Regions from separate parts of the Pseudomonas sp. SL4(2022) genome, predicted to be linked through region 3. Evidence: riboswitches for the same ligand, from Rfam matches in the RefSeq annotation. Region 3 holds a riboswitch; each other region holds the start of a gene.
The links. Region 3 has a riboswitch for cobalamin ahead of OU997_RS04515 (TonB-dependent receptor). Riboswitches for the same ligand answer to the same signal wherever they lie in the genome.

Region 1: another riboswitch for cobalamin. It lies ahead of cobO (cob(I)yrinic acid a,c-diamide adenosyltransferase); the one in region 3 lies ahead of OU997_RS04515 (TonB-dependent receptor).
Region 2: another riboswitch for cobalamin. It lies ahead of OU997_RS12195 (energy-coupling factor ABC transporter permease); the one in region 3 lies ahead of OU997_RS04515 (TonB-dependent receptor).

Annotation. Positions count from the first base shown of each region.
Region 1 covers NZ_CP113060.1:4,074,020-4,084,156, forward strand. The annotation lists gene cobC (alpha-ribazole phosphatase family protein) at 1-118, opposite strand, end outside; gene cobT (nicotinate-nucleotide--dimethylbenzimidazole phosphoribosyltransferase) at 115-1,170, opposite strand; gene cobU (bifunctional adenosylcobinamide kinase/adenosylcobinamide-phosphate guanylyltransferase) at 1,167-1,688, opposite strand; gene OU997_RS19260 (cobyric acid synthase) at 1,813-3,261, opposite strand; gene cobD (threonine-phosphate decarboxylase CobD) at 3,258-4,250, opposite strand; gene cbiB (adenosylcobinamide-phosphate synthase CbiB) at 4,243-5,151, opposite strand; gene bluB (5,6-dimethylbenzimidazole synthase) at 5,148-5,795, opposite strand; gene OU997_RS19280 (cobyrinate a,c-diamide synthase) at 5,792-7,099, opposite strand; gene cobO (cob(I)yrinic acid a,c-diamide adenosyltransferase) at 7,096-7,707, opposite strand; cobalamin riboswitch at 7,817-8,042, opposite strand; gene OU997_RS19290 (hypothetical protein) at 8,114-8,434, opposite strand; gene OU997_RS19295 (O-methyltransferase) at 8,441-9,103, opposite strand; gene OU997_RS19300 (C40 family peptidase) at 9,131-9,655, opposite strand; gene OU997_RS19305 (C40 family peptidase) at 9,813-10,137, opposite strand, start outside.
Region 2 covers NZ_CP113060.1:2,584,116-2,594,252, forward strand. The annotation lists gene OU997_RS12180 (hybrid sensor histidine kinase/response regulator) at 1-967, shown strand, start outside; gene OU997_RS12185 (TetR/AcrR family transcriptional regulator) at 1,242-1,895, shown strand; gene OU997_RS12190 (acyl-CoA dehydrogenase family protein) at 1,892-3,544, shown strand; cobalamin riboswitch at 3,929-4,133, shown strand; gene OU997_RS12195 (energy-coupling factor ABC transporter permease) at 4,188-4,868, shown strand; gene amn (AMP nucleosidase) at 4,988-6,460, shown strand; gene OU997_RS12205 (LysR substrate-binding domain-containing protein) at 6,457-7,323, opposite strand; gene OU997_RS12210 (agmatine deiminase family protein) at 7,457-8,509, shown strand; gene aguB (N-carbamoylputrescine amidase) at 8,514-9,422, shown strand; gene OU997_RS12220 (extracellular solute-binding protein) at 9,425-10,137, shown strand, end outside.
Region 3 covers NZ_CP113060.1:971,267-981,403, reverse strand. The annotation lists gene OU997_RS04545 (phosphatidylglycerophosphatase A) at 1-436, shown strand, start outside; gene OU997_RS04540 (substrate-binding periplasmic protein) at 450-1,172, shown strand; gene OU997_RS04535 (retropepsin-like aspartic protease family protein) at 1,189-1,836, shown strand; gene ribA (GTP cyclohydrolase II) at 1,954-2,574, shown strand; gene OU997_RS04525 (MFS transporter) at 2,571-2,987, shown strand; gene OU997_RS04520 (cobalamin-binding protein) at 2,987-3,784, shown strand; gene OU997_RS04515 (TonB-dependent receptor) at 3,822-5,729, opposite strand; cobalamin riboswitch at 5,827-6,040, opposite strand; gene dxs (1-deoxy-D-xylulose-5-phosphate synthase) at 6,107-8,002, opposite strand; gene OU997_RS04505 (carboxyl transferase domain-containing protein) at 8,133-10,137, opposite strand, start outside.

The sequences.
Region 1 (10,137 bases), 1.3 Mb from region 3:
CCACCGCCGCGCGCAATTGCGCCCAACCGGTGTCGGTCAGGGCATCATCCAGGCTGCCGCGCAGACCGCCGCCCAATTCGGTTTCCCCGTGGCGCAGCAATTCCAGATACACCGTCATGCCGAGACCTCTGCCACTGCGGCCTCGGCAAAGGTGGCCATGTCGTTGTGCAGGCTGCAGGCCAACTGCAGCAGCGGCACGGCCAGCGCTGCGCCACTGCCCTCGCCCAGGCGCAAGCCCAAGTCCAGCAACGGCTGCGCCTGCAAGGCTTGCAGCACGTGTTGATGGCCGGGTTCTGCGCCGCAATGGGCAAATAGCAGCCACTCGCGGCAAGCCGGATTAACGCGCACCGCGAGTAACGCGGCCACGCTACAGATAAAGCCATCCACCAAGGCCACACAGCCCTGCTGCGCACAAGCCAGGTAAGCGCCCACCAATGCAGCGATCTCAAAGCCGCCCAAAGCGCGCAAGGCGTCTAGCGGCTCGTCGAGCACAGGACGGTGCAAGGCCAAACCGGCCTCAATAACCTCCGCTTTGCGTGCCACGCCCTGAACATTTAAACCTGTGCCTGGACCAACCAGTTCACGGGCCGGACGCTGCAGCAACCAACAGGCCAACGCAGTGGCCGCCGTGGTGTTACCAATGCCCATCTCGCCGCCGATAAACAGCTCGCAGCCACTCAATTGCGCGCGCTGTAGGCTGTTGCGCCCGGTCTGCAGGGCATGCCCAAGCTGCGTATTGTTCATGGCCGGGCCGTGCAGAAAGTTCTGCGTGCCTGCGCCCAGCTGCAACCGCATCACGCCCGGCAAGGCCTCTGCCGGCGAGACAGTACCGAGGTCGATCACCTCAAGGCGCGCGCTCAGCTGCTTGGCCAGCACGCTGATAGCCGCGCCGCCGTTGACGAAATTGCGCAGCATTTGCCCGGTGACGGCTTGTGGGAATGCGGAAATCCCTTCAGCGACGATGCCGTGATCGCCGGCAAAAATGCTGATGGCCACCTGCTCAAGACGCGGCCGCTCACGCCCCTGCAACGCCGCCAGTTGAATGACCACCGCCTCCAACTGGCCCAGCGAGCCGGCAGGTTTGGTCAATTGTTGCTGGCGCGCGATAGCTTTGCTGCGCGCCACATAATCGAGTGGCTGACAGGGTGCCTGCCACCAGTTAAGGCTCATACTGCATCCCCCTTAAGCACCATGGGTAAACCCGCCACACAAAACACCACACGCTGACAACGCTCGGCCAGCGCCTGATGCAACCAGCCGGCCTCATCGACAAAGCGCCGGCTCAACTCGCCCATGGGCACCACGCCTAAGCCGGTTTCATTGCTGACCAGCAGAATCCGCCCCGGCAAGCCGCTTAGACAATCCAGCAACGCATCGCGCTCGGCGCTCAGGCGTGCCAGGTTATCCAGCATTAATAGATTGGTCAGCCACAGGGTCAGGCAATCAACCAGCAGGCATTTATCCGCGCTGGCTTGCTCGCGCAGCACGCGGGCCAATGCAAGCGGCTCTTCCACCAGCCCCCAATGCGCCGGCCGCCGATCCTGATGATGACGAATACGCGCGCTCATCTCACCATCCAGCGCCTGACTGGTGGCGATATAGGTCACAGCCAGCGCCGACTCAGTGGCCAGACGCTCAGCCAGTCGGCTTTTGCCGGAACGGGCACCGCCAAGAATCAGTTCAAGCATGGTTCACCTTTGTTCGAATAAAGCATCACAGACCGTGGGAGGCGCTTTAGCCGCGACTGTGCGGGGCTGACTCGTCGCGGCTAAAGCCCCTCCCACACAAACGCATCACCGGCCATAAAACGGGCTACAGATTACAGAGCGTACGTAATTGACTCGTATCGAGATGCGCCTCTACGAGATCGGCCAAGCGTTCGATATCACGCTCGCGCAGGGCGTGGTAATCCACCGCCTGTACCTCACCCAAGCCGGCCCAACGCAGCAAGGCACTGCAGGCCTCGGGTGTTTCAAACAGGCCGTGCAGATAGGTGCCCAGCACCTGACCGTCCGCGCTCAGGCCACCATCGGCGCGGCCATCGTCGAGTCGCACGGCCGCATTCAAACCGATGCCCGTGCTGACGCCGGCATGAATTTCATAACCGCTGACCGGGGCATTTTCCAGGCACAGTTGACCGCGCACAGTGCGCAATTGCTTCTGCGGCTCCAGCACCGTGCAAAAATCCAGCAACCCCAACCCAGGGCTGGAACCCGCCGCGCCTTCCAGACCATGCGGGTCGTCAATCTGCGTGCCGAGCATCTGCAGCCCGCCGCAGATACCCAGCAACTTGCCGCCATAGCGCAAGTGTTTGTTAAGGGCTGCCGACCAGCCCTGCTCACGCAGAAAGGCCAGATCACTGCGCACACTTTTGGAGCCGGGCAGGATGATCAGATCCGCCGCAGGGATCGGCTGACCGGGGCCAATAAAGGTCAGCTCAACCTGCGGGTGCAGGCGCAGCGGGTCGAAGTCGGTGTGGTTACTGATGCGCGGCAACACCGGTACCACCACCTTGATCACCTCGACGGCCTTGGCGCTCTGACGCGTGTCAATGGCGTCTTCGGCTTCCAGATGAAAATCCATCAGGTACGGCAATACACCCAATACCGGTTTGCCCGTGCGCTGCTCCAGCCAGTCCAGCCCCGGTTGCAATAACGCAATGTCGCCGCGAAAACGGTTGATGACAAAGCCTTTGACTCGCGCCTGTTCGCTCTCCGAGAGCAGCGCCAGGGTGCCGACCAAATGGGCAAACACCCCGCCCTTGTCGATATCGGCAATCAGAATCACCGGGCAATCCACCGCTTCGGCGAAGCCCATATTGGCGATATCGCCGGCGCGCAGGTTGATCTCGGCGGGCGACCCCGCCCCTTCAACCATCACCACCGGGTAAGCGGCACTCAGGCGCTGATGCGACTGCAGCACCGCCTGCATCGCCACCTTTTTGTAATCGTGATACGCCACGGCATCCATGCTGCTCAGGGCGCGACCGTGGATGATCACCTGCGCACCGATGTCGCTGTTGGGCTTGAGCAGCACCGGGTTCATGTCGGTGTGGGGCGCAAGCCCGGCGGCCTGCGCCTGCACCGCCTGGGCGCGGCCGATTTCGCCGCCATCGGCGGTTACGGCGCTGTTGAGCGCCATGTTTTGCGGTTTGAACGGCACCACACTGACGCCCTGACGCTTGAGCCAACGGCACAGCGCGGTGACCAGGGTGCTCTTGCCGGCATCGGAGGTGGTGCCCTGCACCATCAGTGTGCTCATGCCAGCTCTCCAGCGAAGACCGCCAGTGCCTGCTGCAAACGCTGCCAGCCGGTTTCATCCGGTGGCAAACCAAAACGCAGGCTCAGCGGCTTTTCAAACAGGCGGGTAAGAATGCCTTGCAGGGCGAGAAACTCATGCAGCAAGGCGGCCTGCGGTGTGCAACAGAACTGAAACAGCGCGCAACCGCCTGTGGGGCTGAGCCCATGCGCAACCAACAGCGCAGACAGGCGTTCAGCATCGGCGAGCAACCGCTCACGTTGTGCCTGCTGGCCGGCCATGTCCTGCAACAACGCCGTGGCCACCACGCGGCTCGGCCCGCTGATTGCCCAAGGCCCTAGCAACTCGGCCAGTTGCGCCAGCAGCTGCGGCGGCGCCAGGACAAAGCCCAGGCGAATACCCGCCAAACCGAAAAACTTGCCAAACGAGCGCAGCACGATCAGCCCGGGCAACTCACTGAACGCCGCCAGGCTGAACGCCGGCGTGCAATCGATAAAGGCCTCGTCCACCACCAGCCAGCCGCCTCGCTCGGCCAAACGCCGATGCCACTCCAGCAAACGCGCAGGTTCAATACAGCGCCCGGTGGGGTTGTTCGGATTGACCAGCAACAGCACATCGATGCGCTCCAGCGCGCGCTCAATCGCGCCTTCACTGATTTCCAGCAGACGATGCCCTTCACGCTGCCAGGCCGCCGCATGCTCGGCATAAGCGGGTGAAACAATGCCCACGGTGACGTGTCGCAGCAGACGCGGCAGCGCCTGAATGGCGGCTTGCGAACCCGCTACCGGCAGCAGGTTGGCGACGCCGTAGTAATCGCGCGCAGCGATTTCCAGGCCGTCCTGCTGCTCGGGCAAGCGCGTCCAGGCAATTGCCGGAATAGCGGGCAAGGGCCAGCCGTAAGGCGCAATGCCGGTGGACAAATCCAGCCACTCCGCCAGGGCAATGCCATAACGCAGCGAGGCCGCGCGCAGGCGACCACCATGTTCAAGCATAAGCAAGCCCCCATAGCATTAGCAGTGCCAGCCACAGCAGCACGCCGCCGTAAACCAGATTGACTGCCCGCTCGATATCCCGTGCGCGGGGCGGTGGACCGTCGCCCAAATCAGGCCGCACATGCAGCTCGCCGTGGTACTCCGCCGCACCACCCAGGCTGACGCCCAGTGCCCCTGCACCCGCTGCCATCACAGGGCCAGCATTGGGACTGTCCCACAGCGGCGCCTGGGTGCGCCAACAACGCAACGCCAACAGGGTTTTACCCAGCAACGCATAGGTCAATGCGACCAGCCGTGCAGGCAGGTAATTGAGTGCATCGTCAATCTTTGCAGCGGCCCAGCCGAAGCGTTCAAAGCGTTCATTGCGATAGCCCCACATGGCGTCCAGGGTATTGCTCAGGCGATACAGCACCACCCCCGGTGCGCCAGCCAGCACAAACCAGAACAGCGCGGCGAACACCGCGTCGCTGCCGTTTTCCAGCACCGATTCGCTGCCAGCGCGGGCCACACCCGTGGCATCCAGCTGCGCAGTATTACGGCTGACCATATAGCCAACCCGCTCGCGGGCCAGGCGCAAATCCCCCAGACGCAGCGCCTGCGCCACTGGCATGGCATGCTCGCCCAGGCTTTTCAGGCCCAGGGCGGCGTACAAGGCAATGATTTCCACCGCCCACCCCAGCCCGCTGATCTCACTCAACAGCCAGGCCAGCAGGGTCAGCGGCAACACCGCCAGGCACCAGGCGCTGACGCCATGGCTGCGCCACCCGCCACCCGCCGGATTGAAGCGCTGCTCGATGCGCTCGGCCATACGACCAAAGGCCACCAGCGGGTGCCAGCCCTTGGGTTCGCCCAAAATCGCATCCAGAACGACCCCGGCGCAGGTACTCAGCACCAGGCTCATGGCGTGCTCCACTGATTCTCGAACAGCAACTCGCTGAGCGGCCGAGGCTCGGCCCAGCCCTGCTGAACCAGCATCGGTGCCTCATAAAATTCCGTCACGGGTCCCAGGCACAGCACCGCCAATGGCTTGCTGCCGGTCGGCATGCCGAGCAGATCCGCCAGGGCCTGGGGCTCGAACAGCGACACCCAGCCCATGCCCAAACCCTCTGCACGGGCCGCCAGCCAGAGGTTCTGAATCGCGCAGGCCAGGGATGCCAGGTCCATCTCCGGCAAGGTGCGGCGGCCAAACACATGAGCCTCACGGCCCTCCATCAGGGCCACCACCAACAGTTCGGCGCAGTCGCGAATACCCTCGACTTTCAGCCGCATAAACTCGTCGCTGCGCTCGCCCAACGCCTCGGCGGTGCGCGTGCGTTCCTCCTCTACCAGGCCGTGGATCGCTTCGCGCAAGGCCGGACGGGTGATGCGAATAAACCGCCAGGGCTGCATCAAGCCCACGCTGGGCGCCTGATGCGCAGCTTCGAGCAAGCGCGCGAGCAACTCGGGAGCCACCTCGCCACCGCTGAAATGGCGCATATCGCGGCGCTCAGCGATGGCGCGGTACACCGCCGCGCGCTCTTCGGCACTGAAGGCCTGCTCACTCATGCCGGCGCACCGGGACAAAACAGCGCGGCAGCGGCAACCGGGTCGGACGGCAGATAGAAGTGAATATAGGAGGCGGTCATCCGCCCCTGACGATAGACCGCCTCACTGGTGCGCTTATAGTTCGGGCACTCGCCACGGGTCAGTGGTTGTAGTTCGCTGCTGAGCGCCGAGTAGTGAAAACTGTGGCCGCGCAGCAGCCCTTCCGGCAGCTCAGCCTGTTGCAAGGCCATGGCGGTCATGCGTGGTTGCAGGGTCGCCTCGCCGTTTAGCAAACCGAGCATCTGCCCGCTGGCGCCCTGTTTGTCGGTCAGTTTGTCGAGTAGATAGAGCATGCCGCCGCACTCGGCGTGGATCGGTTTGCCTGCCTCGTGGTGAGCGCGGATTGCCTCGGCCATGGGCTGGTTGGCTTCAAGCGTGGACAGGTGCAACTCCGGGTAACCGCCGGGCAGATACAGGCTGTCGACATCCGGCAACTGCTCATCTGTAAGCGGCGAAAAGAACTGCAATTCGGCACCCAGTGCGCGCAGCAAATCGAGGTTGGCCTGATAGAGAAAGGCAAAAGCGCTGTCGCGTGCTACGCCAATCCGAACATCCTTGAGCAATTGCGCGGGCCTTGCATGCTCTGGTGCAGCGAAGCTGACTGGCGGCGGCAGACTGGTATCGGCACTGGCAGCCAAAGCATCGGCGGCGGCGTCCAGACGGGCATCCAGGTCGAGCAGTTCGCCCGCCTGAACCAGGCCGAGATGGCGGCTCGGTAAACCGACCTCGGCGCTGCGTGGTAATGCGCCGTACCAGCGGATCGAGGCCGGCAGCGCATCACGCAGGATCTCGCCATGCCGCACACTGCCAACCCGGTTACCGAGCACGCCAGAAAACGGCAGATCCGCTTGGAAGGTCGCCAGGCCATGGGCCATGGCGCCGAAGGTCTGCGCCATGGCCGAACCGTCGATCACCGCCAGCACCGGCACACCAAAGTGCCGGGCCAGGTCGGCCGCCGAAGGCGTGCCATCGAACAGGCCCATCACCCCTTCAATCAGAATCAGGTCGGCCTCACCCGCCGCCTCCCAGAGCAGACGACGGCTCTCGGCCTCGCCAACCATCCACAGGTCGAGCTGATACACCGGCGCACCGCTGGCGCGGGCAAGAATCATCGGGTCGAGAAAGTCCGGGCCGCATTTGAACACCCGCACGCGCTTGCCCTGGCGTGCATGCAAACGCGCCAAGGCAGCGGTCACTGTGGTCTTACCCTGGCCGGAGGCCGGTGCAGCGATCAATAACGCGGGGCAAGAGCGGGCGCGGATCAAAATTCGACTCCCTTTTGCGCCTTAACCCCGGCCTTGAACGCATGCTTGACCAGGCTCATCTCGGTCACGGTATCCGCAGCCTCGATCATCCCCGGCAACGCGCCGCGACCGGTTACCACCACATGCTGCAGCAGCGGCCGCGCTTCAATGTCGGCGAGCACCGCATCGAGTTCCAGATATCCGTATTTCAGGGCGATATTCAGCTCGTCGAGCACCACCAGGCCAATGGCCGGATCATTCAGCAGCTGCGCCGCCACCGTCCAGGCTTCGCGCGCCTTGTCGATATCACGCTGGCGATCCTGGGTCTCCCAGGTAAAGCCTTCGCCCATCACGTGGTAGCTGACTTCATCGGGAAAACGGCGAAAGAAGGCTTCTTCGCCAGTGCTGGCTGCACCCTTGATAAACTGCACCACGCCCACCTTGAGGCCGTGGCCCAGGGCGCGAGCAACCATGCCGAAGGCGCTGCTGCTCTTGCCCTTGCCATTGCCGCTGTGCACCAGCAGCAGGCCGTACTCATCCTGGGCCTGGGCAATCTTTTCATCGATAAGGGCTTTTTTGCGGGCCATGCGCGCCTTGTGCCGGGCGTCCCGTTCAATCGATTCAGTCATCGCACTGCTCCACCGCCACAGGGCGATCTGGCTGGAAAAAGCATGCGGGGATAGGGAAAGCGCGGGCCTGCGCACAGCGCACACCACACGCCAGCCATCGCCCTCCGCGATGCCGTGGACTGCAGCAGGCCGGTCTCCGGGCTTGTGAGCGAGCCGAATGGCTCACGACCGCACCTTCCCATGCATCACGCACAGTGGCTCTTGCGGCGTTTGACTCACTTACCGTTGCGGGGGCAGCGTCGGAATAGCGGGCGTTCACACGCACAGCGCACCGACTTCCCTGTTTCACCCCGCACACGCAATGCGTTGGGGGCACCTGCTACAAGGCGCGAAGGTTAGAGAGTTCATGATTAAGCGTCAAACGAATGCGCCGCCCATTGCGTCACGTGTACACAAACAGCGCAGCTCAGTGCCTCGGCATAAAGCCCGCAGGCTTGTTCGCCAGCCATTCGACAAAGGTTCGCAAACGCTCATCGCTGAGCAAGCTGTCGCGGTTGTTGTAAGTCAACGCCAGCTCCTTTTCGCTGAACAGCCGGTGAATCTGGTTGTGGCAGGCGCGGCAGACCCAAAGCGTGGCGCTGATGCGCTCACTTTTACCGAAGCGTTTCTGCACATAAACCTTGTTGTGCAGCGCCTTGGGGATCAGATGGTGACGCGTCAACGTGGCAGCGCGGGTGCAGAGCTCGCAGGCATCAGGTTGTTCGGGCAGACGAATCGGTTCAGGCATACGGGTTCAGCGTTTACGGCAAAGACTCAGGCCGTCGCCCAACGGCAACAGGGAGAGGTCGAGGCGCGGATCATCGCGCAGCGCCAGGTTGAGCGCCTGAATGGCTCGGGTGTCGGCGCTTTCGGGGTTTTCCTCAAGCACACGCCCGCTCCACAGGGTGTTATCGAACAGGATCAGCCCGCCCTGGCGCACCAGACGCAGGGCATGTTCCAGATAGGTTGGGTAATTGACCTTGTCGGCGTCGATAAACAGCAGGTCAATACTGCCAGCCAGACCTTCAGCCTCCAGTGCTGCGAGGGTTTGTAAGGCCGGAGCCAGGCGCAGCTTGATACGCGAGCTTAGCCCGGCCTCAAGCCAGTAACGCTCGGCCGTGGCGTTGTACTCGCCGGGGATATCACAGCAGATCAACCAGCCATCCTCGGGCATGGCCTGGGCCATGCAGATGGCGCTATAGCCGGTAAAGGTGCCGACCTCAACAATCCGCCGCGCCCCAGTCAGCTGTACCAGCAAGGCCATGAACTGTCCCTGCTCGGGGGCAATCTGCCAGCGAGCAGTACTGAACTGTGCGGTTTCCTCACGCAGGCGCTTGAGCAGCGGTGTTTCACGCAGCGAGACATCCAGCAGGTATTGGTACAGGCCGGTATCGAGATTGAGTGTTTGATTAGTCATGCCTACTCCCTCTGCAAACCAAGGCTGTTAGGGGTTGCGCGCCAGTTCCGGGGAGAACACGCGCTTGGCATTTAGATAAGTGCGCTGCCAATACGAATTGCTCAGGCTATCCAGGCGCACAGTGCCGCCGCTGGAAGGTGCATGAACAAAACGGCCATCGCCGACGTAGATGCCAGCATGGCTGACCTGGCTGCCGCCATTGGTGGCAAAGAACACCAGATCACCGCTTTGCAGGCGGTCGCGGCCGACAGCCGGGACGCGCATGCTGATCAGATCACGGGTCGAGCGCGGCAAGCTGATGCCCGCGGCATCGCGGTAGACATAACCAATCAGACCACTGCAGTCGAAGCCACCATCCGGAGTGTTGCCGCCGTAGCGATATGGCGTACCGACCAAGCCCAGGGCGCGAAACAACACGTCATCAGCATTGCCGTTAAAGTTGCTGTTGGGTGTTTGCATAACGGGTGGCGGGATTGGAGCAGGTGCACGACTGGAGCAGGCGCTGAGCAGCGCGACGACGACCAGCAGGCTGAAACGGGCAATAGCGGTCATGGATAAGGCGATCCTGAGCCGGGATGCGCCCTACTCTGCCGGCTTGCACATCGTAGTGCAAGCTTTAGCTTTACTTGGCAGGTTATTGAAAACTATCGAGATGCATCAGATGAGCAAACCTGAGAAGCGACTGCACATTGGACAGTCGTCCACAGGCTCAGGGGTGACGCACCAGGTTATCGCCGGGTGCCATGGCCAATGCACGCTTGGCCTCGATGAAAGTGCGCTTCCAATAACGGTCTTCCAGGCTGTCGACCCGCACACCGCCGCTGCGGCTGCTGCTGGAGTGGATGAACTGGTTGTCACCCATGTAGATGCCGGCATGACTGACGCGATTTCGCCCACTGGTACTGAAGAACAGCAGATCGCCCGGTTTCAACTCGTCACGTGATACCAGCGGAGCATCAATATTGATCATGTCCCGCGAAGAGCGCGGCAACTGCATGCCCGCTTCTTCTTTGAACAAATAACCAATAAAACCG
Region 2 (10,137 bases), 1.6 Mb from region 3:
TGACATCCTCGCCCTCACCGAATTGCAGGCCGGGCGTTTGTACCCACGCCGTGAGCCGTTCAGCCTGCGCGGCCTGTTTGACAGCCTGCGTGCGCAGTACGCGCCGCGCGCTGAAGAGAAGGGCCTGCGCTTTGTCCTGGAGCTGGATGACAGCTTGCCCGACACCCTTGAAGGCGACGCCAGCAAAGTGCTGCAGGCACTTAATTGTCTGCTGGATAACGCCATCAAGTTCACGCCGCACGGTGAGGTGCGGGTGCGCGTCTCGCGGCGCGGGGTGGCCAACGAGAGCCTGCCATTGCGTATCGAGGTGATCGACACCGGTGTCGGCTTCAGCGTGCCGGCCGAGGGTAAGCTCTATCAACGTTTCCAGCAGCTCGATGGCTCGATGACCCGCGAATATGGCGGTCTGGGTATCGGCCTGGCGATCTGCCGGCAGCTGGTTGATCTGCTTGGTGGCGATCTCACTCATGAGTCGCATCCGGGGCAGGGCAGCTGCTTCCGCCTGGATCTGCCGCTGGCTTTGCCGGTCCAGGTGGCTGCTCCGGCACCGCGGCCACCACGGAGTAAGGGCCTGGCGCTGCGGCAGCCGGAGCAATGTACGGTACTGATCGTCGAAGACAACGCGATCAACCAACTGGTAACTCGCGGCATGCTGCTCAAGCTCGGTTATCAGGTGCGCACTGCCGATAATGGTGCTGAGGCCCTTGAGGTGCTGCGTAACGAAACCATTGACGCGGTGCTGCTGGATTGCCAGATGCCGGTGATGGACGGTTTTGCCACCTGTCGGGCGCTGCGCAACCTGCCCGGCTGCCAGTTGCTGCCGGTGTTGGCGATTACCGCCCACAGCCACAGCGGCGACCGCGAACGCTGCCTGGCTGCTGGCATGAGCGATTACCTGGCCAAGCCGGTGAAGTTCGAGCAGTTGCGCAGCCTGCTGCATGACTGGGTGCTCTGCCGCGAGGCCTGATCTTGCGCTCTGCTGCGCGTCGGCCCTACTGCGTTAAAAGCAGGCTCGGATGCGAGCCCAGTCCGCTTGATTCGCTGCGCTTACCCTATGGGCCAGCCATTGGCTGTTACTAACGTAGCGCCTTGTAGGGCTCTAGCTCGCGAGGTCGTAAATTTATTATTGAGTTGAATGCGCCAGCAGCTGGCCAATATGCCCGCTGTTGTGCCCGGAATCGCCCTTTAGCCAAACTCTGAATCCTGATTCACTTGCGCAATAGTGAATCAGGATTCAGATCATGGCTTACCGTACCACTGCACTGCGTGTCGACCGCGATCAGGCGCTGCGCGAGCGCATCATCAACGCCGCCCTGGCGCGGGTCGCCGACGGCGGCTTTGCCGCACTGACCATGCAGGCGTTGGCTGACGATGTCGGCATTGCCACCGGTAGCCTGTACCGCCATGTGCAGAACAAGGGCGAGCTGGCGGCGGAAGTTTTTGCCGTGGCCAGTCAACGTGAGGTCGATGCCCTGGCGGCCACCGTGCGCGGGCCGGGCAGCCCGGTGCAGCGCCTGGCCGATGGGCTGGAGCGGTTTGCTGCGCGGGCTTGGGGCAGTCGCCAGTTGGCCTTCGCTTTGATTGCCGAGCCGGTGGATCCGCAGGTGGATGAACAACGCTTGTTCTACCGCGAAGCCTATGCCGATCTGTTCGTCGAATTGCTGCAGGAGGGCGTCGGTCAAGGCGTGTTCCGTGTGCAGCCAATCAACCTGGCCGCTGCCTGCCTGGTCGGCGCCATTGCCGAAGCCCTGGTCGGTCCGTTATCGCCGCCCGCCCGTGCGGCCCGCGAAGCCGGTTATCCCGCCCCCAGTCTGGCCGAAGTCAGCCAGGCCCTGATCACCTTTTGTCTACGCGCCGTGGGCGCCCCATTGCCCGAAGAGGAGCCTCAGCCATGAACGCCAGTCAACACGCCGAAACCCATGAAGTGTTCAACCAGGTGCCACCGTTGGATGGTGCCAACCTGTACCGCGTTGACCTGCCGCTGCAGGAGTGGAGCAAGCGCTTCGGCGGCGGTTGGGCCGAGCAGCGCCTGGATGTGTATGGCGCGCTGGCCGGTGGTGAGCTGATGGCCGCTGGTTTTCTCGCCAACGAGAACAAGCCGGTGTTCAAGAGTCACGACCGCTATGGTCACCGTGCGGACCTGGTGGAGTTTCACCCGGCCTATCACCAGCTGATGAGCGCCGCCATTGAACACGGCCTGCCGTCCATGCCCTGGACCGATCCGCGCGCTGGTGCCCAGGTGGCGCGCGCTGCCATGAGCTATCTGCACAGCCAGGCCGAAGCTGGCAGCGGCTGTCCGCTGACCATGACCTTCGCCAGCGTGCCGGCGCTCAAGCTGCAGGCCGATGTGGCCGAGAAGTGGTTGCCGAAAATCCTCGCCACGCAATACGACCCGCGCAACCTGCCGATCGAGCAGAAAACCGGTGCGACCATCGGCATGGCCATGACCGAGAAGCAGGGCGGCACCGATGTGCGCGCCAACACCACCCGTGCCTACCCGGTGGGTTTGGGTGGTCCCGGTCAAGCTTATGAACTGGTCGGCCACAAGTGGTTCTGCTCGGCGCCGATGTGCGATGCCTTCCTGACTTTGGCGTATACCGCCAAGGGTCTGACCTGCTTTCTGCTGCCGCGCCATCGCCCGGATGGCTCGCGCAACGAGTTCTATATCCAGCGCTTGAAAAATAAGCTGGGTAACTGGTCCAACGCCTCCAGTGAGGTGGAATTCCGCGGTGCCCTGGCCTGGATGGTCGGCGAAGAAGGCCGGGGTGTGCCGACCATTATCGAAATGGTCGCGCTGACCCGTTTCGACTGCATGATCGGCTCCAGCGCCCTGATGCGTCAGGCCCTGACCCAGGCCGCGCACCATTGTGCGCACCGCCAAGTCGGTGGCCGCGTGCTGAGCGAGCAGCCGCTGATGCAAAACGTCCTCGCCGACCTGGCCCTGGAAAGCGAAGCCGCGCTGGCGCTGACCCTGCGCATGGGCAAGGCGCTGGATAACCCGCATGACGAGCAGGAAGACAAGTTCGCCCGCCTGGTCACCGCCGTGGGCAAGTACTGGATCTGCAAGCGTGCGCCCGCCATGATCAACGAGGCTGCCGAATGCATGGGCGGCGCCGGGTATGTCGAGGACACCATCCTGCCGCGCCTGTACCGCGAAGCACCGGTCAACTCCACCTGGGAAGGTTCGGGTAACGTGCAGTGCCTGGACGTGCTGCGCGCGCTGTCTAAGGAACCGGGCGTACTCGACGCGCTGTTTGCCGAGTTGGGCAATGGCCATGGTGATGCCCGCCTCAACGCCCATATCGAAAAACTCCAGGTGGACTTCCGCGACACTGCCGACATCCAATACCGCGCCCGGCAACTGACCGAAGACGTGGCCCTGGCCCTGCAAGCCAAACTGCTGCTGGAAGCCGGCAATGCCGTGGTGAGCGATGCCTTTATCGCCAGCCGCCTGGGCGGTCAGGGTGGGCGGGTCTACGGCACTCTGCCGCGTGGGGTGAATGTCGAGGCGCTGGTGGCGCGCAGTACACCGCACCTGATCTGAGCACCGACTTGCGATCTGCTGCGTGCAGGTCCTCAGCGTTAAAAACAGACTCGGCGGCCGCGTGCGGCTAACGCGCGCCGAAGGGCGAGTGAAACGCGTAATGCTCGTGTACAAAAGTACACCCGTGTGCGAGCTCCGTCCGCTTGATTCGCTGCGCTCACCCTAAGGGCCAGCCGTTGGCTGTTACTTTGCTGCGCTGCGTTTCTTGTCTGTTTTGAGCCGCTGTTGGCTGTTGCTAACGTAACGCCTTGCAGGACTCTGGCCCACTAGATCGTAAGCCGGCTCTGAGGCGTTTGCTTTGCCGGTATGCGCGGACTGACTTCTTGAACGTTTCACCTTGAGCCCGGCCTCTGCGCCGGGCTCTGTCATTTCTCACGGCCGCCGGGTAAGGTGGCCGCCGATGGTTCCAGCTCGTGTGATGCGACTGGATGAAAAGGGAACAGGGTGAAGCGCACGTCGCCAATGCCCTGGCTGCCCCCGCAACTGTAAACGGCGAGCGACGCCCGGATGCCACTGACCGCAAGGTTGGGAAGGCGGGTGGAGTATCAAGCCGTGAGCCAGGAGACCTGCCATCGAAGCCGGGCGTTTATGCCCATTCCCTCAATCCGGATCATCGCGCGGTGGGCGCGGTACAGGAATCTCAATGCACATCGAACCAGAAGTCGTTACTGGCGCCAAAATCTTTCTTAGTTATGCCACCGCTGCAGGTGCCTTTGGCCTCTGTGCCAAGCTTGCGCTCGACAGCGTGCGCAACAATGGCGGCGCTGCCGCCCTGGCATTACGCAGCGTGCTGACCACTGCCCTGGTGTTCTGTTTCTTCGAAGTATTTCCGCACCACGCGGTCGGGGTTTCCGAGGTGCATCTGATCCTCGGTTCGACCCTGCTGCTGCTGTTCGGCGCAGGTGCCGCGGCGATGGGGCTGGCGTTCGGCCTGTTGCTGCAAGGGCTGCTGTTCGCTCAATTTGACTTGCCGCAGTACGGCATGAACGTTACGACGCTGCTGGTGCCGCTGTGGGCGATCAGCCTGCTGGCCAAGCGCATCATCGCGCCGGGTACCGCCTATGTGGACCTTTCCTACAAGCAGGCACTGGCGCTGTCGACGGCCTATCAGGGTGGCATTGTCGCCTGGGTCGGCTTCTGGGCGTTCTACGGGAATGGTTTCTCCGGCGAGAACCTGGCCGCCGTGGGCAGTTTCGGCCTGGCCTATATGAGCGTCATTCTGATCGAGCCACTGGTCGATCTGGGTGTGCTGGCTGCCGCCAAGGCGCTGTCCGCTTATAGCCGTGGGCCGCTGTTCAACGTGCGTCTGCATCAGGCTGCCTGAGGCTGACGCCAGACCCGGCGGCTGCCGCCGGGTGGGTGTCCACGGGTGATCTTGCGCTATCCCAAGCGCGGCGGATCAGGGCAAGATAGAGCCTGTCCGATCAGCCAGGAAGATGCCTTGTGAGCCTTTGTTCCGATGACTTCGTTGTCGCCACCACCGCCGAAGAGGCGGTGGACCGCCTCGCCGCGCTGCACCAGCAGGCCACCCGCGCGCTCAGTCAGGCGCTCAAGCGTTACCTGAAAGAGCGCAGCAAACCCGACTCTGCGCAGCAGTGTCAGTTCCGCTACCCCGAATTACGTCTGACCTACCTGTGTCAGGGCGAAGTGCCGACGACCGTGCGCGCCTATGCCAAGGTGCAAGTGCCGGGCACCTACAGCGTCACCGTGACCCATCCCGCGGCGTTCCGCAAATACCTGCTGGAGCAGCTGCGCCCCTTGATGAGCGACTTCACCGTGCGCGTGGAAGTCGGCATCAGCCAGCAGAACATTCCGTATCCGTACGTGGTCGAGCAGGGCGATGAGCTGGCCGGCTCCGGGGTCACCGCCGCCGAGCTGGCGCGCGTATTCCCCAGCACCGACCTGTCCGCCGCCACCGATGGCACCGCCGACGGCCTGTATGACTGGGAAAACACCGACCCGCTGCCGCTGGCGCTGTTCGATGCGGCGCGGGTGGATTTCTCCCTGCGCCGTCTGGTGCATTACACCGGCAGCGACTGGCGGCATGTGCAGCCGTGGATTTTGCTGACCAACTACCACCGTTACGTTGACCAGTTCATTCGCCATGGTCTGGATATGCTGGTGGGCGAATCGCGCTTCACGCGCATGGTGCTGCCGGGCAATGTGGTGATCGAGCGCGGCATGGCCGAAGGCGAGATGCAGGCCATCATCGAGAACGTCATCTGGCACCGTTATCAGATGCCGGCCTATCACCTGCAAACAGACGATGGCCACGGTATCACCCTGGTCAACATTGGCGTCGGCCCGTCCAACGCGAAGAACATCACCGACCATTTGGCCGTGCTGCGCCCGCATTGCTGGCTGATGATTGGCCACTGTGGTGGCCTGCGTCAGTCGCAGACCATCGGTGACTACGTGCTGGCTCACGCCTACATGCGCCGCGACGGCATCCTTGATCGCGTATTGCCGCCGCATATCCCGCTACCCGCGCTGGCCGAGGTGCAGCAGGCGTTGCAGGAAGCGGCCAAGCTGGTGACCGGTGAAGAGGGCGATGAGCTGAAGAAGCGCCTGCGTACCGGCACCGTGCTGACCTATGACGACCGCAACTGGGAGCTGCGCTGGGCCCAGGAGCGGCCGTTGATCAACCTCTCCCGTGCCGTGGCGGTGGACATGGAAAGCGGCACCATCGCCGCGCAAGGTTATCGCCTGCGGGTGCCCTACGGCACGCTGCTGTGCGTGTCGGACAAACCGCTGCACAGCGAGATCAAGCTGCCCGGTGCGGCCGGTGCCTTCTACGAGCGCGCGGTGACCCAGCACCTGCACATCGGCATCACCGCGCTGGAACTGATGCGCAGCCAGCTCAACTCGCTGCACTCACGCAAGCTGCGCAGCTTTGATGAGCCGCCGTTCCGCTAATCTGCGCTGTGGCTCAGAGCCTGCTGCAGCCAGATGCAGAAACTGCGAGTCAGTGGGTCGCTTTCGCTGTCGCGGTGCACCAGCCAGGCCCAGTTGGGGCCGCGCACCGTCTGTTCCACCAACGGTTGCAGCAGGCCGTTACGCCGTACCTGGTCAGCCAGCAACTGGCTGACCAGGGCGATGCCCAGGCCCTGGCTGGCGGCATCCAGCAGCAGGCCGGGGTCGGAGAAGTTCAGCCCGTGACTCTGCTGGCCCACGTCCATGCCACCTTGAACCGCCCAATGGCTCCAGTCCATTTCCCGTTCGCCATGCAAGGTGGTGCGTTCGCTGTGCGCCGTTGCCCATAAAGCCGGGTGGCAGGCCGGGTAGAGCCGATCTTCCAGCAGTACGCGAAAGCTGCATTCGGCTTGAGCGCTGAGGTCGTCGCGCACCGCGATGTCGATGGTTTGTGCGGCCATGTCCGGTACGTCATCGCTGGTGAACAGCCACAGGTCGATTTCCGGGTGCAGGCGATGGAATTCGCCCAGGCGCGGCACCAGCCAATGGCGAGCGAATGCAGGTGTGGTGTTGACCACCAGTTGATTGGGCTTGCGGTATTGCTCCAGGCGACGGATGCCCACGGCCAGTTGCTGCAGCAGCGATTGCGTGGTGCTGAGCAAGTCGTGCCCGGCATCCGTCAGGCTGACGCTGCGGCCACTGCGGAAGAACAGCGGCTGTTCGAGAAAGCTTTCCAAGCTGCGGATCTGCTGGCTGATAGCGGACTGGGTCAGGTGCAGCTCCTCGGCAGCCTTGTGGAAGCTGCCCAGACGTGCGGCGGCTTCGAAGCCGCGCAGGGCATTCAATGGTGGCCAGTGCTTGAGCATGATTGATAAGTCCTGCTAATCAGAAGTGTGCAAAATCTATCGTTTGTTGCCGCATTTTTACAGGCCTAGCATGGAAGTCATCTCCGCATTCGCGGTTTTAAGTGATAACAATGACTTAACTGAAGGCACTTGTATGCAGCATAACGCAGTCGCAGCAAACTCCTGGTTTATGCCCGCCGAATGGGTTCCGCATGCCGCCACTTGGATGGCCTTCCCGCACAATAAAGCGCTCTGGGAGTCGGGCTGGGGCGTGACGCTGGCCGAGGTGCAGGTTGATTTTGCCCGCGTGGCCAACGCCATTGCGCGCTTCGAACCGGTGAAAATGGTGGTCGACCCGTCCGCTGTGGCCCGTGCCCGCGAGCTGTGTGGTGCCAATATCGAGCTGGTCGAACTGGCCATCAATGACAGCTGGTGCCGTGACTCCGGCCCCAGCTTTGTCTGCCATCCGCAGTTGGGGCTGGCCGGTGTGAGCTGGCGCTTCAATGCCTGGGGTGGAAAATCCGCCCATGATCTGGACGAGAGCCTGGCCCGGCGCATCCTCAACGGCCTGGGTCTGGAGTGCTTCGGCACACCGCTGTCCAACGAGGGCGGGGCGATCCATGTGGACGGTGAGGGTACCCTGATTACCACCGAATCGGTGCTGCTCAACCCCAACCGCAATCCGGGCATGAGCAAGGCCGAGATGGAAGAGGTCTTCACCCGCCTGCTGGGCGTGAAGAAGACCATCTGGCTGCCGGGCGATCCGCAATACGTTACGGGCGACATGACCGACGGCCATGTGGATGGTGTGTGCGCCTTCGCCAAGCCGGGTGCGCTGCTGGTCGACGCCACCCATGACAAGGGTTCGGTCTATGCCGAGGTAGTACGTGAGAACCGTCGCGCCCTGGAGCTGGCTACCGATGCCCGTGGCCGTCAGTTCGAGCTGATCGACCTCTATGAGGCCACCGACGCCGTGGACACCGAGGCGGAAGTGTTCTGCGCTTCCTACACCAACTTCTACATCTGCAATGGCGCGATCATCATGCCGGCCTATGGTATTGCCGCCGATGATGAGGCAGCCGCTACCCTGCGCATGGCCTTCCCGGGCCGCGAAGTGGTGCCGGTGCAGATCAACCAGTTGGCTCATGGCGGCGGCGGGGTGCATTGCATCACCCAGCAGCAGCCGGCCTGGCCGTTGAAGGGGTGAGGTCATGAGTAAGCTGACCGTCGCCACCACCCAGTTCGCCTGCAGCTGGGACCTGAAACAGAACCTAGACCGTGCCGAGGAACTGGTGCGTGAAGCCGCTGCTAAAGGCGCGCAACTGATCCTGCTGCAGGAGCTGTTCGCCACCCCGTATTTCTGCATCGAGCAGGACCACAAGCACCTGGCGCTGGCCGAAGAGTACAAGAGCAGTCCGCTGCTCAAGCGCTTCGCCGCGCTGGCTGGTGAGTTGGGTGTGGTATTGCCGCTGTCCTGGTTCGAGAAGGCCGGCAATGCCTACTTCAATTCGCTGACCGTGGCCGATGCCGATGGCCGCCTGCTCGGGGTGTATCGCAAGACGCATATCCCCAATGCCATCGGCTATCAGGAGAAGGAATACTTCAGTCCAGGCGATACCGGCTTCCGTGTTTGGGACACCGCCTTCGGTCGCATCGGTGTGGGTATCTGCTGGGATCAGTGGTTCCCCGAGACAGCCCGCTGTCTGGCCCTGCAGGGGGCCGAAGTGTTGCTGTTCCCCACCGCCATCGGTTCCGAGCCGGGCGCTGCAGCGCTGGACTCGCGTGATCACTGGCAGCTGACCCAGCGTGGCCACGCGGCCGCCAACATCATGCCGGTGATTGCCGCCAACCGTGTCGGCCGTGAAGTGGCGACCACCGACCCGGCGTTGCAGATGAGCTTCTACGGCTCGTCCTTTATCACCGACCACAAGGGCAAGCTGCTGGCTGAAGCCGACCGCGACACCAGCGGTGTGCTGGTCCGTGAACTGGACTTGGCAGCCATGCGCGAAGAGCGCCTGACCTGGGGCGTCTACCGCGACCGCCGGCCGGAAATGTACGGGCCGCTGCTAGGTCTGGACGGCCAGAAAACGCATATCCACTGGCAAGCGCCGGGAGTCTGAGCATGAACGCATTGAACAAGCTGTTGGTTGGCTCGCTGAGCCTGGCGCTGGGTTGTGCTGTGCTCTCGGCCAAAGCCGAAGAGAAAACCCTGAAGCTGTATAACTGGGCCGATTATTTTGCCGAGGACACCCTGACCCGGTTCACCCAGGAAACCGGTATCAAGGTCATCTACGACGTCATGGACAGCAGTGAGACGCTGGAAGCCAAGATGATGTCGGGACGCAGCGGTTATGACCTGATTTTCCCCGGTGACACCGTGGCCGAACGGCTGATGCGTGCCGGTGCTCTTAAAAAGTTGGACAAGAGCAAGCTGGAGCATCTGGACGATATCGAGCCTGGCTTGCGTACTCTGCAGACCCAGTACCCGTATTCGCGACACGCCACGGTACCCTACACCTGGGGCTCGATCGGATTGACCTACAACACGCAAATGATTGAGCAGCGCATGCCCAATGCGCCGGTCAATAGTCTGGACATGTTGTTTAAGCCTGAACTGGCGGCCAAGTTCGCCGACTGTGGCATCTCAATGATTGACTCGCCCGATGAAGTGCTGGCCGTGGTGCTCAATTACCTGGGGCATGAACCGCGCAGCGGCAAAGAGCATGAGCTGGCCGAGGCGCTGACGTTGCTGAAAAGCATCAAGCCCTATATCCGCAAGTTCCAGTCACAGCCGGTCACGCAGTTGGTGAATGGCGAGATCTGCCTGTCGCTCGG
Region 3 (10,137 bases):
TACATTGCCGAAAGCGCCGGGTACCTGGGGGTCACTGGTTGCCCTGCCATTTATTCCGTTGCTGCAGATGCTGCCGGACTGGGGGTACTGGTTGATGCTGGGCGCCACCATGTTGTTTGGCTTCTGGCTGTGCGGCAAGGTGGCCGATGACCTGCGAGTACACGACCACGAAGGCATCGTCTGGGACGAAATGGTCGGTATGTGGATTACTCTCTGGCTGGTTCCACACGGCTGGGGTTGGCTGCTGCTAGGCTTTTTACTGTTTCGCGTGTTCGACATCCTCAAACCCTGGCCGATTCGCTGGGTGGATCGGCATGTACACGGCGGTGTCGGCATCATGCTCGATGACGTGCTGGCGGGGGTATTTGCCTGGATGGCGCTGCAGTTGATCGTTTGGGGCTGGACGAATGGACTGGCGTCTGCGCTGGGCGCGTAAGGAGAGGTAGGCGATGAAACGCTGCTGGGGGCTATGGTTAGTGCTGAGCGTTGTCAGTTCGCTGGCACACGCCGCTACGCCGACGAGCGTGCAGATTGCTGCCGAAGCCTGGCCGGAACACACGCAAGCCGATGGTCGCGGGCTGGCCTGGGAAATTTTCCGTCAGGTGTTCGAGCCGGCAGGTGTGCAACTGAATATCCAGAGCGTCCCTTACACCCGTTCGATTGGACTGGTTCAGCGAGGCGAGGCCGATGCCTGGGCCGGGTCCTACCACAACGAGGTTCAGCAAGGCGTGTTCTATCCGCGCTGGCACTATGACGCTGATCAAATATCGGCGCTTGGGCTGCGTACGCAGGCCCGGCCGACCCTCGATACGCTGGATCAGTACCGGTTGATCTGGGTGCGTGGTTATGAATATCAGCGCTACCTGCCGAAGGTTGGCGAGTACCGCGAAGTCATACGGCGCGGCGGGATTCTCGGCATGTTGGATCAGCATCATGCTGATTTCTATATTGATGCTGTAACCGAGGTCGATGACGTACTGAGCACTGCGCGTGAGCCGGCCCGCTATTACGTCACGCATCTGACCAAGCTGCCGGTTTATCTGGGGTTCGCTGATAACGCTCGCGGCCGTGCGCTGGCTGAGCTGTTTGATAAGCGGATGACTGTGTTAATCAATAACGGCAGTTTGCGGCCGATTTTCCAGCGTTGGCAACAACCCTATCCGTTCAACTAACTGTGCGAGATGCGTCATGCATGCGTTGAAAATCCTGGCTCTGAGTGCCTCGCTGTTGACCGTCAACGTGGCTGTTGCGGTCACTCAGGTGCGCGTTGTTGGCTTGTTTCCGGGGGCTGCCGTATTAAACGTCGATGGTCAGCGCAAGCTGGTCAAGGTGGGTCAGGTTGGGCCCGGTGGTGTGCTGGTGGTCAGCGCTGACAGCCGCGGCGCCGTGTTGCGGGTTGATGGGGTCGAGCGCGCTTACAGTCTCAGTCGTGAATACAGCGAAGGCTTTGCCGAACCGACCAAAAAGCAGCTCAGCGTCGCCAAAGGTGTCGGTGGTCATTACTGGGTTGCCGGCTCGGTCAACAGTCACCCGATCCAGTTTATGGTCGACACCGGAGCCACCTCCGTGGCATTGAACGATGAGCATGCGCGTCGTCTCGGTATCGACTACCGCGCAGTGGGCATACCGCTGCAGGTAAGTACTGCCAGCGGTACTGCGCGTGGCTGGCGCGTGAGCCTGGATCGGGTCAAGGTTGGCGAGCTGGAGGTGTTGGGGGTTGAGGCCGTGGTGCTGGAGGGTGGCTCACCAAGTGAAGCGTTGCTGGGGATGAGCTTTCTCGGTCGGGTAGGCTGGAAGGTTGAGCAGGATGTGCTGGTGCTGGAGTCCAAGTACTAGCCAGTCGCGGTCGCGTGTTCGATTCTTATCATCAGAAATTCAGGCTGAGCGGCTGCCAGGGCCTGCTGTTACAATGCCGGCCACATTCTTTCTGCCATTTATCTTTAGGAGCATCCGGTGTCCGTCGTGTTTGTCGCCGCCTCCCAGCTGCCTACCCCCTTTGGCGTATTTACCATGCATGGCTTTCTTGAAGAGGCCACGGGCAAGGAGCATGTAGCCCTGACCTTTGGTGATGTGGCTGATGGTGCGCCTGTATTGGGGCGTTTGCATTCCGAATGCCTGACCGGTGATGCGCTGTTCAGTCTGCGTTGTGATTGTGGATTTCAGCTCGAGGCCGCGTTGCGTGCCATCGCCAGTGAAGGGCGGGGCGTTCTGCTCTATCTGCGCCAGGAAGGCCGGGGTATTGGCTTGCTGAACAAAATTCGTGCCTATGAGCTGCAGGACGGCGGTGCCGATACCGTCGAGGCGAATGAACGTCTGGGCTTTGGTGCCGATCAGCGTGATTACGCCATCTGCTTGCCGATGCTTGATCATCTGGGCATCAGCCAGCTCAAGCTGATGACCAATAACCCGCGCAAGGTCAAGGCGCTGGGCGATATGGGCATCAACGTGGCGACCCGCGTGCCACTGCAGATTGATCACAACCCGCACAACAGAAAATACCTGGCGACCAAAGCCGGCAAACTCGGGCACATGCTTGGCAGTTTGCATCAGGGTGAGGTTGAGGAAAGCCTGTGACGCGCGGCGAAGTGCGTCGGCGACTGGCGCTGGAGTGGTGGCGGCAACTGGCGGTGACCCTGGCCCCGCTGTTTGTCTTCAATCTGCTGTTTGGGGCCGGTCAACAGACAGGCTTGTTGACTATGCCGCTGTTTATCGCCGGTCTGGCCTCGATGTTTGTCAGCTTGCCGTTGTTCAGCGCCTATAAGCGTGCGCTGATCGCCACGGAAAAAAGCCTCGACGGTCCGGCTGAGCACGATGCCTGGCTGGAGCTGACGCGGGTGCGGCGTCTGGCCCTGCTGGGTGCGGCCTTACCGGCCTGGATCGCGGCGCTGGCGGTCTTTGCCGGGCTTGAGGCAATCCCGCTGATTCTGCTGGCGCTGTCCAGCATCGTGCTGCTGTACCTCTATCGCATTCCTCGCCAACTCGGCTGATGCGCGGCCTGCTGCTCTGTGTATTGCTGTCACTCACCTGGCCGGTGGCAGCCGCCCAACGGGTGGTTACCCTGGCGCCATCGCTGACCGAAATTGTTCTTGAGCTGGGGGCCGCAGATCGCTTGGTCGGCGTGCTCGATGGTGGGGCGCGGCCGGCAGCTATAAGCCATCTGCCCTCTGTCGGCCGCTTAGGTCAGCTGGAGTTGGAAAGTCTGTTGCAGGTGCAACCTGATCTGGTGCTGTTATGGCCCGACAGTATCAGTGCGACACAGCGTCAGCAGTTGCAGCGCATCGGTGTGCCCGTGTTGGTGGTCGAACCGCGCAAACTGGCTGAGCTGGCTGACCAGTTTGTTGACATTGCCGCGCGGGTCGACCGTGTCGAGCGGGGCCGGCATCTGCAGCAGCAATTCAACCAGGGCTTGCAGCGTTTGAGCCAGCGTTACCGGCGTGAGCGGCCGGTACGCCTGTTCTATCAGGTTTGGGATGTCCCGCTGTATACCATCGGCGGCCAGCAGATCATCAGCGACGCACTGGCGGTGTGTGGTGCCACCAATGTTTTTGCGGACCTGAGTCTGCCTGCTCCGCAGGTGAGTGTGGAGGCCGTGCTTGAACGCAACCCGGAGGTGATTCTGGCCAGTGTGCAGGCGCAACTGGATGCCTGGCGAGTATGGCCGGGACTGGCAGCGGTGGAGCGTCAACAACTGTGGCGTGTGCCGGACGATGGTCTGGAGCGGCCGAGCTTTCAGATGCTGGCCGCGATCGAAGCGCTGTGCGAGCGCCTGGCGAGCGCCCGCTAAACCATGGCCCTGAGCCTGCCCGCTCAGGGCCTGTCACTCAGAAGCGGTAGCCCAGGCTGAGCTTGACCTGCTCTTCGGCCGCCGGGTAGCTGCTGGCGCTGCTGGCAAAGACATCGTAGCGTTTGCCGGTGAGGTTATTCAGGCGCAATGTGCTGCTGAACTGTCTGTAGTTGTAGCTCAGCGCTGCATTGATCAGGGTATAGCCGCCGGCCTGCTGCTGATTGTTGGCATCGTCCCCTGAGTAATAGCGGCGCCCGGTGTACACGGCTTCCAGATACGTGTGCAGCCCTTGAATGATCCGGTAGTTGAGGTGCGCACTGGCCGTGTTGCGGGCCACCCATGGCACGCTGTTGCCCTGGAAGGAGCCTGCACGAAATTCCGCATCGGTAAAGCTGTATTGGCCGCCGATGCTCAGGCGCTCGCTCAATTGGCGCTCTGCCTCCAGTAGCAGTCCGTCACGGCGGGTTTTATCCAGATTGATATTGGCGCCGCGACCATTCCAGCTGTTGGGGTTGGCAATCAGTGCGTCGTAGAGCAGTTCGTCCTGCAAATCCAGTCGATACAGCGTTGCTTGATAGCGCTGCACGCCGTCTTGCCACTCGACGCCGCTTTCCCAGGACACACCGGTTTGCGGTTTGAGGAACTCGACCCCCGGCAGGACAAAGGCATTGTCGTCCACGTTGGCCCAGCGCAGCACGTCCTCACGCTTGAGAAACAGGCGCGTCTCTTGGTTGGCTTGCCAGTTCAGGCCGATGCTGGTGCTGTCTTCGCGATCCTTGTGCTGTTTGCGGCTCGCCTTGTTATGGTCGTCCGCTTCGCTGCTGCGGTAGCCGGCAGTAACCGTTACGCCGCGCCCAAGCCCCTGGCTTAACTGGCTATACCAGTCGCGCTGGGTCTGCTGGAAGTCGGTGCCCCAGGATGATTGGGCGTCACTGCTTATGTGGTCGTGGCCAAGTAGCCATTCTCCAGCGCCAAGGCTGTTGCCGTAGCGTGCACTCAACCTGGGGCTGATGCTTTCCGTGCGGGTGTCCTGGGTAAAGCGGCTGGGAGCGGCAAAGCTGCCAACGCTGTCCTGATCGCTGTGGCTGTAGTCGAGGTTGCTCGTCCAGGTGTCATCCAGTTGCTGTTCCAGGGCAAAACGATGAACCTGCGTCTTGCTGTCGTTCCAGGCCGTCGAGTCGCTTTGCTTGCGGTCTGCATGGCGCTGCGCCCTGCTCATGGCATTGGGGTACAGCAGTTCATCGTCGACCGTCTGGTACTCATACAGTGCATGGCCACTGTCATGGTCATGGCGCAGACGGGCGAAGGCGTTGCTGTAGCTGGCGTTGTTATGGTCGCGGTAGTTGTCGGCCGTACGCGACTCGCCGCTCAGGTAAGTCGAAAATCCACCGCCGAGTTGCTGGTAGATATGCCCGCGCAAGGCCTCCAGATCATGGCTGCCGCGACTGGCTTCGAGATAGCCCTCGTTGCGGCTTGGGGTGCGGGTAACGATGTTGATGACGCCGCCCACCGCCTGGTCGCCATACAGTACGGTGCCGGCGCCGCGGATGATCTCGATGCGTTCGATATTACCCAGTGGCACGCTGTTGAGGTCAGCGCCTGCCTGGCTGGGTTGGTTAAGGCGGCGACCATCCACCAGAATCAGGGTGTTGTTTACCGCATTTTCGCCAAAGCCACGCAGGCTGAAGGTGGCTCGGCTGCCATCGCCAATGGTGTCGCGGACTTGTATCCCCGCCTCAGCACGCAGCACATCGAGTAACGAGTGAGCGGCAGATTGCTCAATCTGTTGGCGGTCAATCACCCTGACGCTGGCCGGTGCCTGGGTTTGCAGGGGCGTGGCGCGGGTAATCACCAGCGGTTGGGCCTGATAGGGCGGGTTGGCTTCGTTGGCCAGGGTCAGGCCTGGGGCCAGTGTGACAGCCAGAGCAAGGCGAGATAATTTCACAGGAAATCCTCAAAAGATCGAACGACTTTTGAGGAGGGCAGGGGCAAGAACGGGCGCGCAAACGCTGCCTGAGCTTGACGGTGATGCCCTCCGCAACACCAGTCACATCCAGCAAGGCCGGTCTCCGGGCTCTCGACGTGCGCCGCCTCGCCTTCCCGGGATAACCCAGTGGCGTTGAGGTGACGTGCAGAACGACTCTGCGGTCGATTACCGTTGCGGGGGCAGCGCCGGGATGGTTCGTCAGAACGCACCGGCTTCCCGTTTAACGCCGCTTCACTGTAGAAGGGCGCACCTTGGCGGAAGTAAAACGCCGCGCACCTTAATGCGCGGTTGGATGAATTACAAGCAAGCCTGGCTCAGCCCTGGATGAGCGGTATTCATGCGCAAGGGCTGGCGAGGCGCGCGCGGATGGCGGCCTCGATGCCGGCGGCATCCAGCCCGCATTCGGCGAGCATCTGCGCTGGCTTGGCGTGTTCGACGTAGTAGTCCGGCAGCCCCAGGTGCAGCACCGGTTTGAGGATGCCAGCGTGGGCGAGGAACTCGCTGACGGCACTGCCAGCGCCGCCCATTACGCTGTTCTCTTCGAGGGTCACCAGCAGTTCGTGGCTGGCGGCCAGCTGGCGCACGAGCGCTTCATCCAGCGGTTTAACGAAGCGCATGTCGACCACTGTTGCATCCAGCACTTCGCCGACCTTGAGGGCTTCGGCCAGTTGTACGCCAAAGACCAACAGGGCGGTTTGCTTGCCGTGGCGGCGAACGATGCCCTTGCCGATTTCCAGCGGTTCCAGGCCCGGCTCGATGGCGGCATTCGGACCGCTGCCACGCGGATAGCGCACGGCGGCGGGGCCATTGAACAGGTGACCGGTGGTGAGCATGCGGCGCAGTTCGTTTTCATCGCTCGGTGTCATCACCAGCATGCCGGGGATGCAGCGTAGGTAGGAAATATCAAAGCTGCCGGCGTGGGTCGGGCCGTCTTCGCCGACCAGACCGGCGCGGTCGATGGCGAACAGCACGTCGAGGTGCTGCACGGCCACATCGTGAATCAGCTGGTCATAGGCGCGCTGCAGGAAGGTCGAGTAAATCGCCACCACCGGCTTGGCACCGTCGCAGGCCATGCCGGCGGCGAGGGTCACGGCATGCTGTTCGGCGATGGCGACGTCGAAATAGCGCTCGGGATAACGCTCACTGAACGCCACCAGATCCGAGCCTTCCTTCATCGCTGGCGTAATGCCAAGCAGGCGCGGGTCTGCAGCCGCCATGTCACACAGCCATTGGCCGAACACGCTGGAGTATTTCGGGCCGCTGGCTTGCTTGGGGGCGGCCGGCGCGTTGATCGGCTCCAGCTTGGTGATCGCGTGGTAGCCAATCGGGTCGGCCTCAGCCGGGGCGAAGCCCTTGCCCTTTTTGGTCACCACATGGAGGAACTGCGGGCCGTCGAGGTCGCGCATATTGCGCAGGGTGGCGAGCAGCGTGGGCAGGTCGTGGCCATCGATGGGGCCGACATAGTTCCAGCCCAGCTCTTCGAACAGGGTGCCGGGCACCAGCATACCTTTGGCGTGTTCTTCGACCTTGCGTGCGATTTCCCAGGCACCCGGCAGGTGCGAGAGGATTTTCTTGCTGCCCTCACGCATGTTCGAGTACGTGCGGCTGGAGATGATCTTGGCCAGGTAGTTGGACAGGCCGCCGACGTTCTTGGAAATCGACATGTCGTTGTCGTTGAGGATCACCAGCATGTTGGCACCCACGTCGCTGGCGTGGTTCAGCGCCTCGAAGGCCATGCCGGCGGTCATGGCGCCGTCACCGATCACCGCCACGGCCTTGCGCTTGCTGTTCTGCAGGCGGGCGGCGATGGCCATGCCCAGGGCGGCGCTGATGCTGGTGCTGGAGTGGCCGACGCCAAAGGTGTCGTACTCGCTTTCCGAACGGCGCGGGAAGGCGGCGATGCCGTCCTTCTGCCGTAGGCTGCCCATCTGCTCGCGGCGGCCGGTAAGGATCTTGTGCGGGTAGGCCTGATGGCCCACATCCCACACCAGGCGATCATCCGGGGTGTCGAAAACGTAATGCAGGGCCACGGTCAGCTCGATCACGCCGAGGCCCGCGCCGAAATGCCCGCCCGTCTGCCCGACCGTATACAACAGGTACTGGCGCAATTCGTCGGCCAGGGTTTCCAGCTCTGCTTCGCCCAGGCGGCGTAGCTCGTCCGGCGTATTGGCGCGGTCTAGAAGGGGCGTCAGCGGGCGCTCACGGGGAATCTCGTGGAAGGTCGTCGGCATCAGGCAGATCGTTATAGGTGCAAAAGATGCGGCAGTTTACCCGAAGCGCCGGAAACTGCCCAAACATGGTTCGGCCTAACACGCCTGAGCCTGGATGCATTCCACCTCTGCATCCAGACGCGACAGCGACCTACCAGGTATCGACCGAGCGCTTCTTGCCTGTGCGGGCAGCGGGTTGTGCTGTGGCATTAAGGCCGCGCAGTAGCCAGGCGCGGGTTTCCACAGGGTCGATCACTGCATCGATCTCCAGGAAACTGGCCATATTGATGCCCTTGCCGTTCTCGTAGGCCTTGGCCACCAGCTTGTCGAACAGCTGTTGGCGTGCCGCCGGTTCTTCGACGGCGGCCAGTTCCTTGGCAAACCCCAGGCGCACCGCACCTTCCAGGCCCATTGCACCGAATTCGGCACTGGGCCAGGCGATGGTGAACAGCGGCGAATGGAAGCTGCCGGCAGCCATGGCCTGAGCGCCGAGACCGTAGCCTTTGCGCAGCACTACGGTGAAAAACGGCACGGTCAGGCTGGCGGCGGCGACAAACATGCGCGAGACATGGCGCACCGTGGCCTGTTTCTCGGCCTCCGGGCCGACCATAAAGCCGGGGGTGTCGCACAGCGACAGCAATGGGATATCGAAGGCATCGCACAGCTGCATAAAACGTGCGGCCTTGTCGCCGGCGACTGCGTCGATGGCGCCGCCGAGGTGCGCGGGGTTGTTGGCCAGCAGGCCGAACGGCTTACCTTGGATGCGGATAAACCCAGTGATCAGGCCGGGCGCAAACTCGCGGCGCAGTTCCAGCACGCTGTCCCTGTCGGCGAGGGTGGCGATCACTTGGCGGATGTCATACACGCGCAAACGGTTTTCCGGGATCAGCTGGCGCAGCTCGCGCTGATCGGCGCAATCCCATTCGCTGAGCGCTCCCTGGAAGTAGCTCAGGTACTGCTTGGCCACCTGCACCGCTGCGGCTTCATCGGCCACCCGTACGTCGATGACGCCATTGGTGCCCTGCACGCTCACCGGGCCGACCTGTTCCGGTTTAAAGCTGCCCAGGCCGCCGCCTTCGATCATCGCCGGACCGGCCATGCCGATGGTTGCGTCCTCCGTGGCGATAATCACATCGCAGCAGCCGAGCAGGGCGGCGTTGCCGGCAAAGCAGCGTCCGGACACCACGCCTACCAGCGGCACCAGGCCGGAGAGCTTGGCCATGCCGACAAAGGTGTGGCAGTCCAGCCCGGCTACGCCGACGAAATCGGTATCGCCCGGCCGGCCGCCGCCACCCTCGGCAAACAGCACCACCGGCAAGCGCCACTGCGCGGCGAGGCCGAGCATGCGGTCGGTCTTCTTGTGGTTCATCACCCCCTGGGTGCCGGCAAACACGGTGTAGTCGTAGGCGATGGCCATGCAGCGTGCAGCCTGGTCGCCGAATGCCTTGGCGTTGACCGTGCCGGTGCCGGCCACCAGGCCATCGGCCGGGCTCTGTTCGATCAGCTCGGCCAGCGAGCGCCGACGCCGTTGTGCGGCAATCGCCAGGGCGCCGTATTCGCTGAAACTGCCGTCGTCCAGCAGGTCCGCCAGGTTCTCGCGCACGGTGCGCTGGCCTGTCTTGCGCCGTTTGGCTACGGCGGCAGGACGGCGTACATCGGTGAGGAGCGCGTGGCGTTCGAGCACTTCGGCCAGGTCCGCACGGATATGCTCGAGGTCCAGGCTCTGTTCGCTCTGGTGGGCAGCAGCGTCAACCTCGGCGGGTTCGATAAACAGCAGCGGCTGGCCTTCATTGAGCGCGCTGCCGATCTGCACGGCCAACTGGCGGACGATGCCGCTGTGGCTGGCGGTGACCACAAACTCCATTTTCATCGCCTCCAGCACAGCAAGGCTCTGGCCGACAGTCACCGCATCGCCTTCGGCCACGTCCAGGCTGACCACCACACCCGTGCTGTGGGTCAGCAGGGGCAGGCAGCCTGACGGTGCGTCCGCGACTGTTTCAGCGGCTGGGCCGGCGCTCTGCGTAGCGGCAAAAAAACGGTGCGGATGAGCCTGGTCTTGCACGGCCAGCAGCTCGTTCAGATGGCTTTCGACAAAGCGCGTGGTCAGCTGATAGCTCGCCACCTGCGGTAGGCGCAGCAGGTTCTGCAGCAGGTGT